2 regions of the Stutzerimonas chloritidismutans genome follow, and region 2 is predicted to be linked to the other one. Evidence: predicted binding sites of a transcription regulator. Region 2 holds the regulator's gene; the other holds the start of a gene.
What was found. Region 2 encodes FliA, which starts transcription of late flagellar genes. Its sites were predicted from a motif close to CTAAAGTTTNNNNNNNNNNNGCCGNTAA; they were not measured.
Positions count from the first base shown of each region.

Region 1: LLJ08_RS10625 (methyl-accepting chemotaxis protein) is a predicted target of FliA. The motif match lies at 2,333-2,360, and genes of this name have one in related genera.

Region 1 covers NZ_CP086067.1:2,297,613-2,302,260, reverse strand. The annotation lists gene hemN (oxygen-independent coproporphyrinogen III oxidase) at 1-387, opposite strand, end outside; gene LLJ08_RS10625 (methyl-accepting chemotaxis protein) at 609-2,231, opposite strand; gene galU (UTP--glucose-1-phosphate uridylyltransferase GalU) at 2,838-3,677, shown strand; gene LLJ08_RS10615 (VOC family protein) at 3,724-4,146, opposite strand; gene gorA (glutathione-disulfide reductase) at 4,218-4,648, shown strand, end outside.
Region 2 covers NZ_CP086067.1:1,646,210-1,650,857, reverse strand. The annotation lists gene LLJ08_RS07745 (chemotaxis protein CheA) at 1-235, opposite strand, end outside; gene LLJ08_RS07740 (protein phosphatase CheZ) at 247-1,041, opposite strand; gene LLJ08_RS07735 (chemotaxis response regulator CheY) at 1,065-1,439, opposite strand; gene fliA (RNA polymerase sigma factor FliA) at 1,514-2,239, opposite strand; gene fleN (flagellar synthesis regulator FleN) at 2,257-3,084, opposite strand; gene flhF (flagellar biosynthesis GTPase FlhF) at 3,176-4,468, opposite strand; gene flhA (flagellar biosynthesis protein FlhA) at 4,484-4,648, opposite strand, start outside.

The DNA.
Region 1 (4,648 bases), 650 kb from region 2:
GTCGGCCAGCTGCTCGCTGGTGAAATAGGTGGGTGTGCCACCGCCGAGGTGCAGCTGAGTGAGCTTGCGCGAACGGTCGAACAGTTCGCCCTGCATGGCGATCTCGCGCTTGAGGTATTCGAGGTACTCGACGGCGCGCTCGGTCTTGTGGGTGATGATCTTGTTGCAGGCGCAGTAATAGCAAAGGCTCTTGCAGAACGGAATGTGGATGTATACCGACAGCGGCTTGGGCGTTTGTGCCTGATTGCTGCGTGCAGCGGCGGCACGGTAATCATCCTGGGCGAAGGCCTGGTGAAACTGGGGGGCCGTGGGGTAGGAGGTGTAGCGCGGACCTGGACGGTCGTATTTCTCGACCAGGGCGCGGTCGAAGCTCGGCAGTTGGTCCATGTTCGTTTTACCTAAGGTTGAATTCGGAGTCCGGCGCGGAACGCGGTGTCACCCTCGGGTGTGTCCGGCTCAGGCAGGTCATGGGCGCGGATTATGGACGATTCGGTCCGGCGCGCCGACTGTCTCAGATCAAGAATAGCGCCCCGGCGGCACTCCGAACCGCACCGTTGGGCGATTCGAAATGCGTACCGGGCGCGGCCGGGAAGGCCGCATCGCAGTGGTCAGAGCTTGAACTGGCCGACCAGACGGTTCAGCTCGGTTGCCAGACGCACCAGCTCGTCGCTGATCTGCGAGGTCTGGGATGCGTCAGCCGAAGTGGTGTCCGCAATACGGCTGATGGTCGTGATGTTGCGATTGATCTCTTCGGCAACCGCACTCTGCTGTTCGGCAGCCGTTGCGATCTGGGTGTTCATCTCGTTGATGGTGCCGACTTCGTCGGCGATCACGGCGAGACTCTGGGCAGCCTTCTCGACGCATTGCGAACCCGACCGGGCACGCAGTTGTGCTTCGCTCATGGCCTGCACCGCATTGCGAACGCCGCTTTGCAGCTGTTCGATCATTGCCTGGATTTCTTCGGTGGATTTCTGCGTGCGCGAAGCCAGGGTACGTACCTCATCGGCCACCACCGCAAAGCCGCGGCCCTGTTCGCCGGCGCGTGCCGCTTCGATGGCTGCGTTCAGCGCCAGCAGGTTGGTCTGCTCGGCGATGCCGTTGATCACGCCGAGCACCATGTCGATGCTGGCGCTGTCGCTCTCGACCCGCTGGATGACCTGGGCGGCTTTCTCGATCTCGGCGATCAGCACTTCGATACCGTCCAGTGCCTCGGTGGCGACCTTTACGCCGGCTTTTGATTCGTTGTCGGCGCCGGTCGATGCCGTGGCGGTCTGGCTGGCATTGCGTGCCACTTCCTGCACGGTCGCGCTCATCTCGTTCATCGCCGAGGCGACCATGTCGGTCTCGCTGCGCTGCTCGTTGACGGCAGCCAGGGTCTTCTCTGCAACATGGGATACCCGCTCGGAGACATCACTGAGCTGATGGGTAACGCCCGCGACGGCCTCCAGGCTATGGCGGAACTTGCCGATCATGCGGTTGAAGGCATCGCCCATCGCGCCGATTTCGTCCTTCGCACCCACCTCGACGCTGAGGCTGAGGTCTTCGTCCTCGGCCATGGTATTCATGGTGTGGCGCATGGCAGTGATGCGGCGGATGATGACGTGGCGCACGGTCAGGCACATGACCACCACGCCGATGAACAGCAGGAGCAGCTGAATCCCGCCGCTGATCATGATGTTGCGGTCGACTTCCTGGTCCAGCGCCTTGAGGTCATAGCTGATGCGCACTGCGCCCATTACCGTGTTCTCGCCGACCTGGTGGCAGGTCAGGCAGTTGGTGCCGCGGTAGTCCGCGTGGGCGAGGATGGGATTTATGACGGTCAGCACACGGCCGCCGTTCTGCTTGTTGACCTCGATGATTTCCTCACCGCCCAGCGCGCGACGATCCAGCGCGTCGGCCGGGGCCTGGTGGTCATAGCCAGGGCCGAACACCTTGGTGACTTCTTCCCCGCGGATGATGCGCGCATCGATAACGCCTGGGCGCGCGAGGATCTTGTTCCGCAGCACCTCTCGCTGAGCCATGGTGCCGGTCAGCATCATGGTGTTGATGCTATCGAAATAGGAGTCGGCGGCATCCTTGGTCTGCTGCTCCACAACCTGGAGCACGAGCCGCTTCTCCGTACTGGCAGAGAAGAACAACGAGGCAGACATGATCGCCACCAGGACCAGCACGAGGGCCAGGTTGATCTTTGTCTGCACGGACATTTGTCGGGAGGCGGAGCTGTTGTTCATGGTTTTCCTTAGTACTACTGCCACGCGGGGTCAGCTGCCATTGCAGCACTGCTGCGCTGCCGATACTTGCGGCGCAGCATTGAGCAGGCAGTCACCTGCTGATATCGGCGTGCTGTGCGTATTCTTGAAACCAACCGCAGATGATAGCCATGCGCCATTATTGGGCGGCGCTATGGTATTGCTTTTCGGCACGAGAGAAGTGCTTCGGGCGACCGACAACAGTGCAATTGCACATTTCCCTGATTCAGGTCATGGGTCGACCGGCTCTCTTTCGGTGCAAGGTGCGACAAAGGTGTAATGATCATTGGCTATGGGTATTCGCGGTTGCGCGTACGGTTATTCGGCCTCACTGGCACGGTGAAAAAACACCGACAGATGGCTTTACAGAGCGCCCCGACCGCCATTAGCGTGGCGACCCGCCGGAGCAGCGAAACCAGTGCCTCCGAGAGGCAGGCACATAATCTGCATCGAGCGTGAATGTCGCTGCGAACCCCGCTGCAAAACGATGGTCGTAGGCTCTACGCCGGCATGGCCGGGCAACACCGCAAGGCAGCTGCTGTTCTCGATGGCAGTGCATCGACTGGAACCTTTATTTCAAGGACTCACATGATCAAGAAATGCCTTTTTCCCGCTGCCGGATATGGCACCCGTTTTCTTCCTGCAACCAAAGCCATGCCCAAGGAAATGCTGCCGGTGGTGAACAAGCCCCTGATTCAGTACGGGGTTGAAGAGGCGCTGGCGGCGGGGCTGAACCAGATCGCGATCGTCACCGGGCGTGGCAAGCGCTCGCTGGAAGACCATTTCGACATCAGCTACGAGCTGGAGCACCAGATCCGCAACACCGACAAGGAAAAGTATCTGGTCGGTATTCGCCGCCTGATCGACGAATGCAGCTTCTCCTACACCCGCCAGGTGGAGATGAAGGGCTTGGGGCATGCGATTCTCAGCGGCCGGCCGCTGATCGGCGATGAGCCGTTCGCCGTGGTCCTGGCTGACGACCTTTGCATCAACCTCAATGGCGATCCGGTCCTGGCGCAGATGGTCAAGCTCTACAACCAGTTCCGCTGCTCGATCGTTGCCATTCAGGAAGTGCCGCCGGAAGAGACCAGCAAGTACGGTGTGATCGCCGGCGAGATGATCCGCGACGATATCTACCGCGTCAGCCACATGGTCGAGAAGCCCAAGCCGGAAGATGCGCCGTCCAACATGGCGATCATCGGTCGCTACATCCTGACTCCGGACATCTTCGATCTGATCGAGCAGACCGAGCCGGGCAAGGGCGGTGAGATTCAGATCACCGACGCGCTGATGCGCCAGGCTCAGGATGGTTGCGTGCTGGCGTACAAGTTCAAGGGCCAGCGCTTCGACTGCGGTAGCGCCGAGGGCTACATCGCGGCGACCAACTTCTGCTACGAACACTTCTACCTGACCGGCAAGGCGTTCTGAAGCAATTGGGCCGCCTAAGGGTGGCCCAGTCACTTCCGGGCCTGCTTCAAGGCTCCGGCATATCCTCGGCACCCGGTCCAAGCGGCTGCCCGTAGCTGAATTCGACATAGTTGCCCGCAGGATCGCGCAAACCGCAGTAGTAGCCCACCGGATAGGGTTCGTCGCGCGGCTCCCATATCAGACAGCCTTCCCTGCGCGCCAGGTCGGCAACCGCATCCACTTCCTCTCGACTGGCCAGCGCGAAGCCGAAATGGCTGTAGTCGTCCATCGCCAGTGATCGATCCTTGCCGCCCGGCATCATCACGAAGATGAACTCGCGCTCTTTTCCAGGCTCCGCCATCCAGACGATGCGTGAGCCCTTTCCGGGGCGCTCGTGAAACACGTGCATGCCGCAGAAGCGCTCATAGAACGCGATACAGGCGTCCAGATCGGGCACGTGCAGAGCCAGGTGGGTGAGGGTAGGGCGCATGCGGCACTCCTTCGGTGATTCAGGCCGAAAGCCTGGGTTATGCTGTTCGCTACAGAAGGAGACAACATTACATGGCTTACGACTTCGATCTATTCGTCATCGGTGCAGGTTCCGGTGGCGTGCGTGCGGCGCGCTTCGCTGCAGGTTTCGGCGCGAAGGTGGCGGTTGCGGAAAGCCGTTACCTGGGCGGTACCTGTGTCAACGTCGGTTGTGTGCCGAAGAAGCTACTGGTCTACGGCGCGCATTACGCCGAAGACATTGGCCAGGCACAGGGCTACGGCTGGACCATCGACGGCGCGACCTTCGACTGGAAGACCCTGATTGCCAACAAGGACCGGGAAATCCAGCGACTGAACGGCATCTACCGCAGCATCCTGGTGGATAGCGGCGTGACCCTGCTGCAAGCGCATGCGCGCGTGGTCGATGCCCATACCGTCGAAGTCGAGGGCAAGCAGTACACGGCCGAGCACATCCTGATCGCTACTGGCGGCTGGCCCCACGT
Region 2 (4,648 bases):
TGCGCAGGATGTCGAAGACGTTTTCGGCGATATGGCAGCACTCCACCAGCTCATGCAGCTGGAGGAACCCGGCACCGCCCTTGACCGTATGGAACCCGCGAAAAATCGCATTGAGCAACGCCATGTCATCGGGGCTGCTTTCCAGCTCCACGAGTTGCTCGGACAATAGTTCGAGAATCTCGCCGGCCTCTACCAGGAAGTCCTGGAGGATTTCTTCATCGGCGTCGAAGCTCATATTCACTTCCCCTAAAAGCCCAGGCTTGAAAGCAGATCATCGACATCGTCCTGGCCGGAAACGACGTCTTCACGCATATCGGCATGCATCTGCGGACCTTCACCCTTGGAAGGCTCTTTTTCTTGTTTTTTCTTTTCCTGCTCGGCGCGCATCGCCTCGCGGTCATGCTGGATGCCTGCCACGCGATCAACCTGCCCCGCCATCAGGACAAGATTGAGCAGGTTGCTTTCGAGGTCACTGATGAGGCGGGTCACTCGCTTGATCACCTGCCCGGTCAGATCCTGGAAGTCCTGAGCCAGCATTATTTCGCTGAGGTTCTGCGACAACTGGCCGCCGTCGTTCATGCTGCGCTGCAAGTACTGGTCGATGCGCTTGACTAGGTCGCGGAACTGATCGGCGTTCATTTCACGACGCATGAAGCGCTGCCAGTCGGCTGTCAGGCTCTGCGCCTCATAGCTCACATAGTTCACCAGCGGCGCTGATTCTTCGACCAGGTCCATGGTGCGGTTGGCAGCCTTCTCGGTCATCTCCACCACGTAGGACAGGCGATCGGTCGCGTCCGTGATCGGCGACGGGTCGCCGCCGGTGGCGCAGGTGTCCATCTCGAGCTTGACGATGGCGTTGTGCAGCTCTCGGGTGAGCTTGCCAACTTCCAGGTAAAGCCCGTGGTTGCGCACCTGATTCAGCTCATTGAACATCTGCGTCGCTTCATCGAAGCGGCCCTGCTGCAGACTTTCGATCAACTTGGGTGCATGCGCCTTCAGAGTCGCTTCGAACTCTGCCAGGCTTTGGTCTGCTTGCGTCATAGTGCCCTCGCGGCGTTGCTGCTTCAGCCGTTGACGCGCTCGAAGATCTTCTCGATCTTCTCCTTGAGCACCTGGGCAGTGAAAGGCTTGACCACATAGCCGTTAACCCCGGCCTGGGCGGCTTCGATGATCTGATCGCGTTTCGCTTCGGCCGTCACCATCAGCACCGGCAGGTGCTTGAGGCGCTCATCGGCACGCACAGTGCGCAGCAGATCGATGCCGCTCATTCCCGGCATGTTCCAGTCGGTCACCAGGAAGTCGAAGCTGCCGCTCTTGAGCATCGGCAGCGCGGTAGTACCGTCATCCGCTTCGGCGGTGTTGGTGAACCCCAGATCACGCAGGAGGTTCTTGATGATTCGTCTCATCGTCGAGAAGTCATCGACGATGAGGATTTTCATGTTCTTGTCCAAGTCGACCTCCGTAAGTCCCAAAATGCCTCAGCAAACCGAGCACGTCATACCGCAAACAATCGTCAATTGGCGCGCCATTCGCCGAGGCGCGCGCGCAAGCGCGCAGCGCACTGGCTATGCAACTGGCTCACACGCGACTCGCTGACCCCCAGCACCTGACCGATTTCCTTCAAATTCAATTCTTCGTCGTAATACAGCGACAGCACCAGCTTTTCACGCTCGGGCAGGTTGGCGATGGCGTCGGCCAGCGCCTGCTGAAAACGTTCATCCTCGAGATCACGGAACGGCTCCGGGTGGAGACTGGCAGCGTCTTCCTCGAGCTCGCCATGATCGCCTTCCTGCAGCAGATCGTCGAAGCTGAACAGGCGACTGCCCAGCGTATCGCCCAGAATGCCGTAATACTCGTCGAGACTTAGCTTAAGTTCGGCCGCAACCTCGTGATCTTTAGCGTCGCGCCCGGTTTTCGCTTCGATCGCCCGGATCGCCTCGCTGACCATCCGCGAATTGCGATGCACCGAGCGCGGCGCCCAGTCACCCTTGCGGACTTCGTCCAGCATGGTGCCGCGAATGCGGATACCTGCGTAGGTTTCGAAGCTGGCACCCTTGCCCGCGTCGTATTTCTTAGCTGCTTCCAGCAGTCCGATCATTCCAGCCTGAATCAGATCGTCCACTTGCACGCTTGCAGGCAGACGCGCCAACAAGTGGTAAGCGATTCGCTTGACCAATGGGGCGTACTGATCGATCAGGCGGTACTGCGCATCCTTTGCCTGAGCCTTGCTGTAATACATAGCGGATCCGGCACCTGTCATTCGTGGCTGGGTGAAGCGGGGCTGATGAGGCGCTCTACGAAGAACTCGAGATGACCCCGCGGCGTCGCCGGCAGCGGCCAGGTATCAACCTTCTGCGCGATCGCCTTGAAGGCTAGTGCACATTTCGAGCGCGGGTACGCTTCATAGACAGCGCGCTGCTTCTGCACGGCCTTGCGCACCGCTTCGTCGTAAGGAACCGCACCGACATACTGCAGCGCCACGTCGAGAAAGCGCTCGGTAACCTTGGTCAGCTTGGCGAACAAATTGCGGCCTTCCTGCGGTGCGTGAGCCATGTTGGCCAACACGCGGAAGCGGCTGATGCCGTAATCGCGGTTCAGCAGCTTGATAAGTGCATAGGCGTCGGTGATGGACGTGGGCTCGTCGGTGACCACCAGCAGCACTTCCTGAGCTGCGCGCACGAAGCTCACCACGGAATCGCCGATGCCAGCCGCGGTGTCGATGATCAGCACGTCGAGCTCGTCGCCAAGCTCGCTGAACGCCTGGATCAACCCGGCGTGCTGCAGGGAAGACAGCTGCACCATGCTCTGCGTGCCGGATGCGGCCGGCACTACGCGGATGCCGCCCGGCCCCTGGATCAGTACGTCGCGCAGATCACATTCGCCAGCGATGACGTCAGCCAGGGTGCGCTTGGTGGTAAGCCCCAGCAGCACGTCGACGTTGGCCAGGCCAAGGTCGGCGTCAAGCAACACCACACGCCGGCCGAGGTCGGCCAGCGCCAGTGCCAGATTGACCGACACGTTGGTCTTGCCGACGCCACCCTTGCCGCCAGTCACCGCAATCACCTGTACGGGATGCATACCCATGTTCACATGCCTATATCTTGCTGGGGCCTTGCGGCCGGCGATGCGTCCGCATGGCACGCATCTGATTCATTCGAGTACCGCTGTCGCAGCATCATCCAGCCCGCCGTGACGAGCCGTTGTACAACCCGGCGAACATGTCGGCCATGGTTTCTTCGCTCGGCTCCTCGCCGGACTGCAGGCTCACCGCCCGACTGACCAGCTGATGGCTGCGCGGCAGATGCAGGTCGTCAGGAATCCGGGGACCATCGGCGAGGTAGGCTATCGGCAAATGCTGGCTGATCGTGAGACCGAGTACATCGCCAAGGCTGCCCGCCTCATCGAGCTTCGTCAGGATACAACCGGCCAGCCCACAACGACGATAGTTGTGCCATGCGGCCTTAAGCACCTGGCTCTGGCTGGTTGCCGCCAGCACCAGGTAATTCTTCGATTTGACGCCCTTGTCCGACAGCGCTTCGAGCTGCATGCGCAGCGTCGGATCGCTTGCCGGCAAGCCGGCGGTGTCGATCAGGATGATCCGCTTACGCGCCAGCGAGGCCAGCGATTTGCTCAGCGGCTGGCTAGGATCGATCTGCACCACCGGCACGTCGAGGATCCGGCCCAGTGTCTTGAGCTGCTCCTGCGCACCGATCCGATAATTGTCCATGCTGGCCAGCGCAATGCTCTGCGCGCCGTGTTTCAGCACGTAGCGAGCAGCCAGCTTGGCCAGCGTAGTGGTCTTGCCGACGCCTGCTGGGCCGACCAGAGCAATCACACCGCCCTCTTCCAGCGGCTCGTTCTTGGTGACCTTGATTGCCTGCGCCAGATACGCCAGCACCATGCGCCAGGCCTGACGCGACTCGTTAATGCCGGCGACCTTTTCCAGCAGGCTACGCGACAGCTCGGCCGGCAGGCCCAGGCGCTGCAGACGGCGCCAGAGGCCTGCCTGCTGCGGGCGACGGCTCTGCTCCTGGCCCCAGGCGATCGAGCCGAGCTGCACTTCGATCAGCTCGCGCAAACCGTGCAGTTCCGAGTACATCGCTTCGATGGCACGGGAGTCGGCCGCGGGGGAAGGCTCGGCGACCGTATCGGGCTGTGCCTTGCTGGCCGCGACGGCAGGCTTCTCGTCAACCAGTTGACGATCCTGCATCTTCGCGCGCGGCGCAGCGCTCAGCTCGGCATGTGCATTGGCCAGGCGCGACTGCGTCTTGCGCAATTCGGCTTCCAGCGCCGGGTTGGGCTTGTTGGCCGCCGGCGCGGACTGCATGGGGTAATCGAGCACAGCGGTCAGCTCGACGCCACCGGCCACCCGGCGATTGCCGATGATCACGGCATCGGCGCCCAGCTCGTCGCGAACCATTTTCATGGCGATGCGCATATCGGCGGCGAAGAAACGTTTGACCTGCATGGCCTGTACCCTCGGTTAATTCTGACCCACCGTCGAGACGATGGTGACCTGCTTGTTGTCCGGTATTTCCTGGTAGGCCAGAACATGAATGTTCGGTACAGCCAGACGCGCGAATCTCGACAGCATCGCCCGTACCGGGCCGGCTACCAGCAGTACCGCCGGCTTGCCGAGCATTTCTTG